Regions from separate parts of the Pseudoalteromonas sp. Z1A2 genome, predicted to be linked through region 1. Evidence: predicted binding sites of a transcription regulator. Region 1 holds the regulator's gene; each other region holds the start of a gene.
What was found. The regulator sigma-54, encoded in region 1, starts transcription at its own class of promoters, with help from an activator protein. The targets are predictions, from matches to a motif close to GTTGGCACGNNNNTNGNNT.

Region 1 (2,210 bases):
TGAGCAAGTTCGCTAATGAACTCTAAAATTCTTTTTTTGCTATTAAAAAGGACCGCAGCTTTGCTGCAGTCCTGGCATATAAGTGAACTTAATTTCATCATATTAGTGTCGAGCAAGCTTCTCTTTGTGTTTGATTACTTGGCGATCGAGCTTGTCGATCAACGAGTCAATAGCGGCATACATATCTTGATGTTCTGTAGAGGCAAATAGCTCAGCACCGCTTACGTGTATTGTGGCTTCTGCTTTTTGATTTAATTTTTCTACATCGAGAATGACATGAACATTATTTATATGATCAGAGTGTCTTTCAAGCTTCGCAAATTTAGTATTAATATAGTCTCTTAGTGAATCGGTTAATTCTACGTGACGACCAGTTAAGTTTAGTTGCATAAGCATTACCCTCTTAGTTTAGCGTCTTAAATCAGACTTTTACGCTGATTTGACGGTGGAATAGCAAGAGATTCGCGGTATTTTGCGATTGTACGTCTTGCTACTTTAATTCCTTGCTCAGCCAATATATCCGCTATTTTGCTATCACTCAATGGTTTTGCTGAGTTTTCTGCTGCGATTAATTTTCGGATAAGCGCACGTATTGCTGTAGATGAACATTCACCACCGTTTTCAGTACTTACATGGCTTGAGAAAAAGTATTTAAGCTCAAATATACCACGGGGTGTATGCATGTACTTTTGAGTAGTTACGCGCGAAATTGTCGATTCGTGCATTTCTACCATTTCAGCGACATCATTTAAAACCATTGGTTTCATGGCTTCAGGGCCATGTTCAAAAAAGCCTTGTTGTTGCTTAACAATACAATTAGTAACTTTTAATAGCGTGTCGTTTCTACTTTCTAAGCTTTTAATAAACCATTTAGCTTCTTGTAAATGTGAGCGAATAAACTGGCTGTCGCCACTTGATTTTACAGTGCGAGACATTGCCGCGTATTGGCTATTAACACGAATTTTAGGCATGCTATCTGGGTTTAATTCGACAACCCAGCGGCCTTTAATTTTTTTAACTGACACATCAGGAATAACATACTCAGATTCTTCCCTTACTATAGTATCTGCAGGTTTTGGGTTGAGAGTATGTATTAGTGTCATTACTTCTTTAAGCTCTTCTTCTTTGAGCTTAGTTTTTTTCATTAATGTACGATAGTCGCGAGCTGCTAATAGATCAATATGCTCGGTTAAAATCATTTTCGTTTCATTAATGTAAGGTGTTTCTTTATCAAATTGATTAAGCTGAATACACAAACACTCTTGTAAACTACGTGCAGCAATACCAACAGGATCAAACAGTTGGATGCGTTTTAATACCGCTTCAATTTCATCAAGTTCGACTTCGTTATCATCTTCGTTTTCTTGATTAAAGCTTTCTAAAATTTCTTCGCAGCTTAGTGTTAAAATACCTGAATCATCGACGGCTTCTACAATCGCAATAGCGATGGCTTCATCGGTAGGGCTAAATGGCGTTAGTTGTAATTGCCACATTAAATACTCATGGAGCGTTTCAGTAGAGGCGCCTTGGTATATAGATTCATCTTCAGGCATTGGACCTGATGAGGCTGCAGGAGCGGCACTCATGTACTCATCCCAACTAACATCCATAGCCATGTCGTCACTTAGCGTGTCTTTTGCAAGTGCTTCACCAGTATCTTGTTCGTATTCGCTCGGAGCATCATCAGCAGATGCGCTAACAGTTATGTCATCGGTATCAGCTTTTTGCTCGTTTTTACCAGCAGCGTCTTCGGAATAGTCTGCCTCTTCAACCTCTAATAGTGGATTACTGTCGAGAGCTTCTTGTATTTCTTGCTGGAGATCCAATGTACTGAGTTGCAACAAACGAATAGCTTGTTGCAACTGTGGAGTCATTGTAAGTTGCTGGCCCATGCGCAGCTGTAGTGATTGCCTCATGTATCTCTAACAATCCTTTTATGTTGTTATAATTAATACTAGCAGATGCTTAAAGACATGGCGTAAATGTTACAGCCTAAATTGCTCGCCTAAGTAAACATCGCGTACTGTTTTATCATTTAATACGTGTTCTGGAGTACCTGATGCAATCAGCTCCCCATGAGAAACAATGTAGGCTTTTTCACAAACATCAAGGGTCTCTCTTACGTTATGGTCGGTAATTAATACACCAATCCCACGATTTTTAAGATGTTCTATTATTTTCTTTATATCTAATACCGAAATAGGGTCAAC
Region 2 (2,210 bases), on a different contig from region 1:
AAACTCTAGCACCTAATCGAGAATTTGAGGCAAGCCAAAGTAAGCGTGTGTTTAGAATAATGGCCAGTGATTACGCTGCAAGTACATTAGCACCAAAGCTTTTAAGTAAATTGCACGAAGAAGCCCCCGATACTACTTTAGATATACTCACACCAAGTGATGTCACCTTTCATGATGTAGAAAACGGTAAAGTAGATATGGCAATCAACCGTTTTGAAAACTTACCGCAGTCTTTTCATCATAAACGTATTTGGAAAGATAGTTTTTGCTGCTTAGTAAAAGCCGATAATCCTATAATTGAAAACTTTAGCCTCGACAGCTATTTAAAAGCGCGCCATATATGGGTGAGTAAAACAGGTTTTGGTGTAGGTGTAGGCATGGACCCTAAAGATGTTCAAAAACTTGGCTGGGTTGACGAAGCACTTGCTCACTTTGGTAAGCATCGTAATATTGCCACTTTTACGCGTAACTACCATGTAGCTATTCATTTAGCTAAAGAGAAAAATTTGATTGCGACCCTTCCTTCAAAAGCCGCAAATATATATTTGGATGATCCGGGGCTTAAAATTTTAGAGCCACCATTTCCAATTCCTCCTTTTGAGCTTGATATGATTTGGAGCCCACTGTTACATCGCGATGCGAGTCACATTTGGTTACGTCAAAAAGTAGCTGAAGTAGCTGAAGAGCTAAAATAACTTTATTACACAATATAATGTAAAAATTGCTAGGTTAACTTTTTGCCTGTTAACTTAGCATCTTACTAGATCAAAATTAAACCAATAAAATCAAATAACTACATAATAATTAAAACGTGGAACATACATTGCTTTTATTTAATTGAACTATACATTCATTTAATTAAAGAGGTCATTATGAACACCCATCAAGGATCAGAAGTAAATCATATTACTGACATCATTCAAGTTATGAACAGCGGCATCGATTTTTATCAAAAAGCACAGGAAAAAGTTGAAGACCCTGCTATTGGTGCACTTTTTCAGCGTATGATAGATGCCCGAAAAGTGAGTGTTGAGCGCTTGCAGCCATATGCAATTAATGAAAAAGGCGAACGCGAAGATGGCTCATCTTTCGCAGTTGAAGCACGACGTGCGTACACAGCCCTATTGACTACTTTCACCTCACACAACGACAGCACGTATGTAAAAGAGCTTGAAGAGGTAGAAGATAAAACCCTTGAAGAAATTAAAGCAGCAATGGATAAACCGCAACCAGCTGACTGCGAAGCTGCACTGGCTAAAACATTATTAACAATGCAAAGCTGCCATGCAGAAATGAGCCGTATGCAAAAGCATTAAGCTGACATAGCGCATAACTAGAACCCAGCCTCGAGCTGGGTTTTTTATTGCCTCTAATACCAATCTACATAGTTTTTTAAGCAATTTAACAAATTGCATTACATTATAACGATGCTAAATAGACCCCATATATAAGCAGAACGGTATAAACACCGCCTTATTTCACCACATTTTAAATACATAATTAGTACAAATATTTAATATTATTAGAATATTTATTTAACCACGCTTTATTTTTGCTGTGCTAATTTTGTTAATAGGTACCTAAAACCTTGCTGTGGCGCCGCAGCATTTAATTAAAAATAAGGTCCAATATGAAAAGTAAACTAACCAAACTACAAAATAATGCTGATGTAGATATGACCCCGATGTTAGACATAGTGTTCATATTACTAATTTTCTTTATTGTAACTACATCTTTTGTAAAACCTGTGGCTATTGAATTAAACCGACCACTCGACAGCCCTCAAATAGATAAGCCTGTTAAAAATGCTTTATTTAGAATTGATGAAAGTAACGGAGTATATTTTTCTGGGAGGTTAATTGATTTAGAGCAAGTTGCGACTAACTTAGCTATGTTCGCGGCTAAATATGAAATAAGTTCGGTACTTATAACCGCAGACGAAAACAGTACACATAATACTTTAATGAATGTAATGAATAATATTAAGCAATACGATGATTATCCAATAAGTTTGATTTCTAAATAAAATCAGCCCAAGCTAAAACCAAAAAAAGGGCCTTACGGCCCTTAGAGTTAAATAACAAAAGGGAGGTTATTAATTAAAAACGGTATTCTGCACCTACGTAGTAGTAAGCACCGTTAAATCCAAACGGAGCCGAACGACGTGAGTAGTCAAACACACCTGAGCTACTTATTACTGTGTTGCCACT
Region 3 (2,210 bases), on a different contig from region 1:
GTGCAAACAACCATGGTTGCGCAGCAGTTTCACCAAGGCTCACTGCAATTTACAAATAACTCACTTGATTTAGCAATCACTGGTGAAGGTTATTTTGCGATGACCGACGATTTATCTTCGCAAGATTTAACATATACACGTGCGGGTGCATTTAAGCTTAACCAAGATAACTTTATGGTTGACGCAAAAGGTAACTTTTTACAAGCATTCCCAGTTGATTCATCTACAGGTGATACAACGTCGGTAAGTTTGAGCACAACTGATCCAATTCAAATCCCTGATTCGTCTGGTTCACCTCGCGCAACAGAAAATGTATTTTTGTCGTTTAACTTAGATGCAACGGCGGATCCAACAGGTCTAGATTTTGACCCTACATCTAGTGGTACTTATAACTCATCTACGTCAACAACGGTATATGATTCACTAGGTGAACCACATATTTTACAATACTTTTTTGCTAAAGAAGATGATGCCGCAGCAGGTGGTACAGATAACAGTTGGGAAGTATACGCAACACTCGATGGCAAAGTAGTTGATGCCACAACTGGTGGAGAACAAACAACGACACCTTATACACCACTGACCACCCTAGGTTTTAACTCAAGTGGTTTACCATCAACAACAGGTGGTGTGGCAAATACAAATACAACTACTTTTGATGAAATATTACTACCAGCGGGTTCTGGTGCTGGTTTATCAACATTACTAGACAATGGTGCAACTTTCCCAGGTACTGGTATTGAGCTTAACTGGCGCGATGAAAATAACACGGCTGGACGTATCCCAACTCAGTATTCAAGTGGTTTTGAAGTAAAAGCACTCGATCAAGATGGCTCAACAGTAGGTCGTTTAGCCGGAATTGATATAGGAACAGACGGTAAAATTGTCGCTTCTTACAGTAACGGTGACTCAACATTCCTAGGGCAAGTGGCTATGGTGCGTTTTCCTAACTCACAAGGGTTATCACAAGTGGGTGATACAAGCTGGAAGCAAAGTATTGATTCAGGTGAACCTGTAGCGGGTGAAGCCGGTTCGGGTACGTTTGGTGGAATTAACTCATCAGCGCTTGAGCAATCAAATACTAATCTTACAAACGAGCTTGTAGACTTAATTACTGCACAGCGTAATTACCAAGCAAACTCACGTGCGCTTGAAGTTAATTCAACTATTCAGCAAAGTATTTTGCAGATTCGATAAGCTAAACCCCATTAAATATATTAGGCTGCATTTTTGCAGCCTTTTTTATAAGTCCTCTTTGTAAGCCCTTCTAAATACCTCTCAGTGTTGCGTCAAATTTAATCTGGCACCTATTTTGCATTTGTAAGTTCAGAGATTTTTTATGTGAGTCGATACTATGGACAAAATGGTCTACATTGCGGCCTCCGGCGCTAAGCAAAGCCTACAAGGGCTTGCGCTTAAAGCCAATAATTTGGCGAATGCAAATACAACAGGATTTAAAGCTGACTTTGCCCAGGCGCGTTCTATGCAAGCGTTTGGCGAAGGTTTGCCTACACGTGTATTTTCAATGCAAGAGCGTCCGGGTTCAAACATGGTATCGGGTGGCATTGTTCAAACCGGGCGAGACTTAGATATCGCAATGAGCGATAACGCATGGCTTGCTGTGCAAGATGCCTCCGGTAATGAAGCTTACACAAAAGTGGGTACGTTAAACATTACTGCTCAAGGCATGCTCGTAACCAGCCACGGTCGTCAAGTTATTGGCGAAGGGGGACCTGTTATTTTACCCGTCCCAGTCGAAAAAATAGGGTTTAGCCAAGATGGCGCTATTCAAGTTCGACCACAAGGCGCTCCTGCTAACTTTTTAGAAGAAATCGACACGCTTAGAGTTGTTGAAGCAAATAGCTCACAGCTCGAAAAAGGTAACGACGGTTTATTTAGACCAAAAGCAAATGTAACAGTAGATACCTCTGCCAATGTAAAAGTTTTAAGTGGTTCGCTTGAAATGTCGAATGTGAATCCGGTTCACGAAATGGTCGACATGATAAGCCACCAGCGCCAATTTGAATTACAAGTGAAATTAATGAAAACAGCTGAAGAAATTGACGAGCGTCAAGATCAGTTATTACGCATAGTTTAACTTTAAAGTGAGGACACGATTATGAATCCAGCATTGTGGATCAGTAAAACGGGGCTAGACGCTCAACAAACCGATATATCGGTTATCTCAAATAATTTAGCGAATGCCAGTA
Region 4 (2,210 bases), on a different contig from region 1:
CCTTATGGCCGTGAAAGTAGAAAACCACCCTGATGATTTTTTACCTTGGTGTTACGAATTGCTAAGTGCAAGCAGAGATCGTATGAACTACGATTTACTAGAGCCGCAGCAATTACCAGTACTTAAGAAGCTACACGATCAGCTTATTTCAGCTATCAGCTTTTTACAGGTTAAAACTTTACGTATTGCTCCGTGGCCTGTAGTAAGTGTATTTGTAGAACAACACAAAGACGTTATTGCTCTTGATGAACAGCTTCGCTTAGTAGACTACATTAAAAGCATTCGTGAACAATCTCTTAAAGATATGATTCCTGAAGATTTACTTGCGTTTAGCGGTAAGCACATGGCATCACATGATCCAAGCACATACAACTTTGACGTTGAATGGTTTGCATCAACAAAAAGTGCGAAGAGCTTTCATCAAATGCTTGGCGATTTACCAGGTGCCTTTGACGATGCACTAGTAAATATTCCACTTGAAGGTGACATTACTCAATACGAATATCAACAATTTGTTGCTGCTTATTCAAAAATATTCACCGACAATAATGAAAAACCAACACTTGCGCCTGCAACACGACTGCTTGCAATGCGTCGCCCTGATATATTTACTCCGATCACAAACAATCGATTAGATGCATTATGCGGTGCCCTTGGTGTTTCTAAACTAAAAAATAGTGATTTTGAGCGTTACTGGCAAGATATTGTAAAAGGTATTCAAGCTATGTCATGGTACAAAATGGCTAAACCTAGTAATGGGTTAGAAGAACAATTAGTTGCTATTAAAGCACTAATCCCATGTTTCTTTCACTATGCTGATGCAAAAACACCAGATAACTCTAACTACATCAAACTGTTAAGTAAGCCTAAACGAACTACAACTACGACAGGTAAAACTCAGCGTAGAGGTAAAGAGTCTGCAGAAATTTTAGTAGACCGCGCACTTGCTGCTGACGATATTCCTGAGCACATTCGCAGTAAGCGCGATTCAATTGTGAGTGAAGTTCAAAAAGGTCGTAGTGTAAACGAAACAATTAGCCTTATGCGCACTATATTTGGCTAAAAACTTCTAATTTAGCCGTACTTTTATGGTGCGGCTAGGTTAATTTATGCACCAGCAGTGTGCGCAACATCTCCCTACATACCATATCTCTTCTCAATCTATAAAATACAAGCTCATGTTTTTAATGTATAAAAATAATTTTTAATAAAAAATAATGAAGCTGGCACATACAGTGCAATTATCTCGTTAGTTAAACAATAAAAAGCCGTCAGCCTAAAGGTTCCGAATACATAATAAAAACCTTGGCGAGCAAAAATCATATAACGGGAAATGGACATGCTAAAACTAAAAAAAACCATCGCTATAAGTGCTATAGCATTAATGGGCGCAACATCTTTAACGTCAACAGCCGTACATGCTGAAGTAACAGCAAACGCAGCGGCAACATCAAACTACTTATGGCGTGGTCAAGAGCAAACTGGGGGCGATGCAGCTATTTCAGGCGGTATTGATTACGCCAATGAATCGGGCTTTTATGCAGGTACTTGGGCTTCAAATGCATCGTGGGCAGATGAAATGACCTATGAGCTTGATTTATATGCAGGCTTTGGTGGCGACATTAACGAAAGCGTTAGCTATGATGTTGGCTATATTTATTACGCTTACCCAGATGCAGCTTCTGAAGCTGACGCAGATTTCTCTGAAATTTACGGTAGCATCAGTGTTGAAGGCTTTACATTTGGTGCTTCAGTACTTGCAACATCAGCTGCAAGTGGTGATGGTACAGACTTTGGTGATTCACTTTACCTGACAGCTGATTACGGTTTTGCTGTTGGCAGTAACGGCACTGAAATGGCACTTCACTTAGGCCACTACTCTGGTGACTTTATTGGCGATGATAATATCTTAGATTACGGTGTATCAATCTCGAAAGACGGTTTTACTTTTGGTTTGTCTGATACAGATATGGATGATTCAGATATTAAAGCTTACGTTGCTTATTCTGTAGACTTTAATTTATAAGAAAGAATGTGTTACTTGCTGCGACACGAAGGGCCTTTTGGCCCTTTTCTCGTTTTTGCACAAGACCCCTCACATCTGTTAACAAACCGTTACAATTGAATGAAAACAATACATACATTTTCCTTTATTCTATTACCTAGTCACTGGGCATTTATAACTGCCTAGCCATAAAATAGGTATAAAG

Region 2: the regulator sigma-54 is predicted to act here: its motif matches at 811-829, upstream of GQR47_RS14720 (PA2169 family four-helix-bundle protein).
Region 3: the regulator sigma-54 is predicted to act here: its motif matches at 1,300-1,318, upstream of GQR47_RS03330 (flagellar basal body rod protein FlgF).
Region 4: the regulator sigma-54 is predicted to act here: its motif matches at 1,223-1,241, upstream of GQR47_RS16180 (TorF family putative porin).

The regions. Positions count from the first base shown of each region.
Region 1 is NZ_WTKX01000011.1:36,602-38,811, forward strand. Features, by position in the region: gene ptsN (PTS IIA-like nitrogen regulatory protein PtsN) at 1-98, opposite strand, end outside; gene hpf (ribosome hibernation promoting factor) at 103-390, opposite strand; gene GQR47_RS09555 (RNA polymerase factor sigma-54) at 417-1,916, opposite strand; gene lptB (LPS export ABC transporter ATP-binding protein) at 1,986-2,210, opposite strand, start outside.
Region 2 is NZ_WTKX01000021.1:82,256-84,465, reverse strand. Features, by position in the region: gene GQR47_RS14725 (LysR family transcriptional regulator) at 1-695, shown strand, start outside; gene GQR47_RS14720 (PA2169 family four-helix-bundle protein) at 873-1,316, shown strand; gene GQR47_RS14715 (biopolymer transporter ExbD) at 1,631-2,026, shown strand; gene GQR47_RS14710 (TonB-dependent receptor) at 2,100-2,210, opposite strand, start outside.
Region 3 is NZ_WTKX01000003.1:91,794-94,003, reverse strand. Features, by position in the region: gene flgE (flagellar hook protein FlgE) at 1-1,197, shown strand, start outside; gene GQR47_RS03330 (flagellar basal body rod protein FlgF) at 1,355-2,098, shown strand; gene flgG (flagellar basal-body rod protein FlgG) at 2,120-2,210, shown strand, end outside.
Region 4 is NZ_WTKX01000026.1:12,557-14,766, forward strand. Features, by position in the region: gene GQR47_RS16175 (hypothetical protein) at 1-1,063, shown strand, start outside; gene GQR47_RS16180 (TorF family putative porin) at 1,340-2,026, shown strand.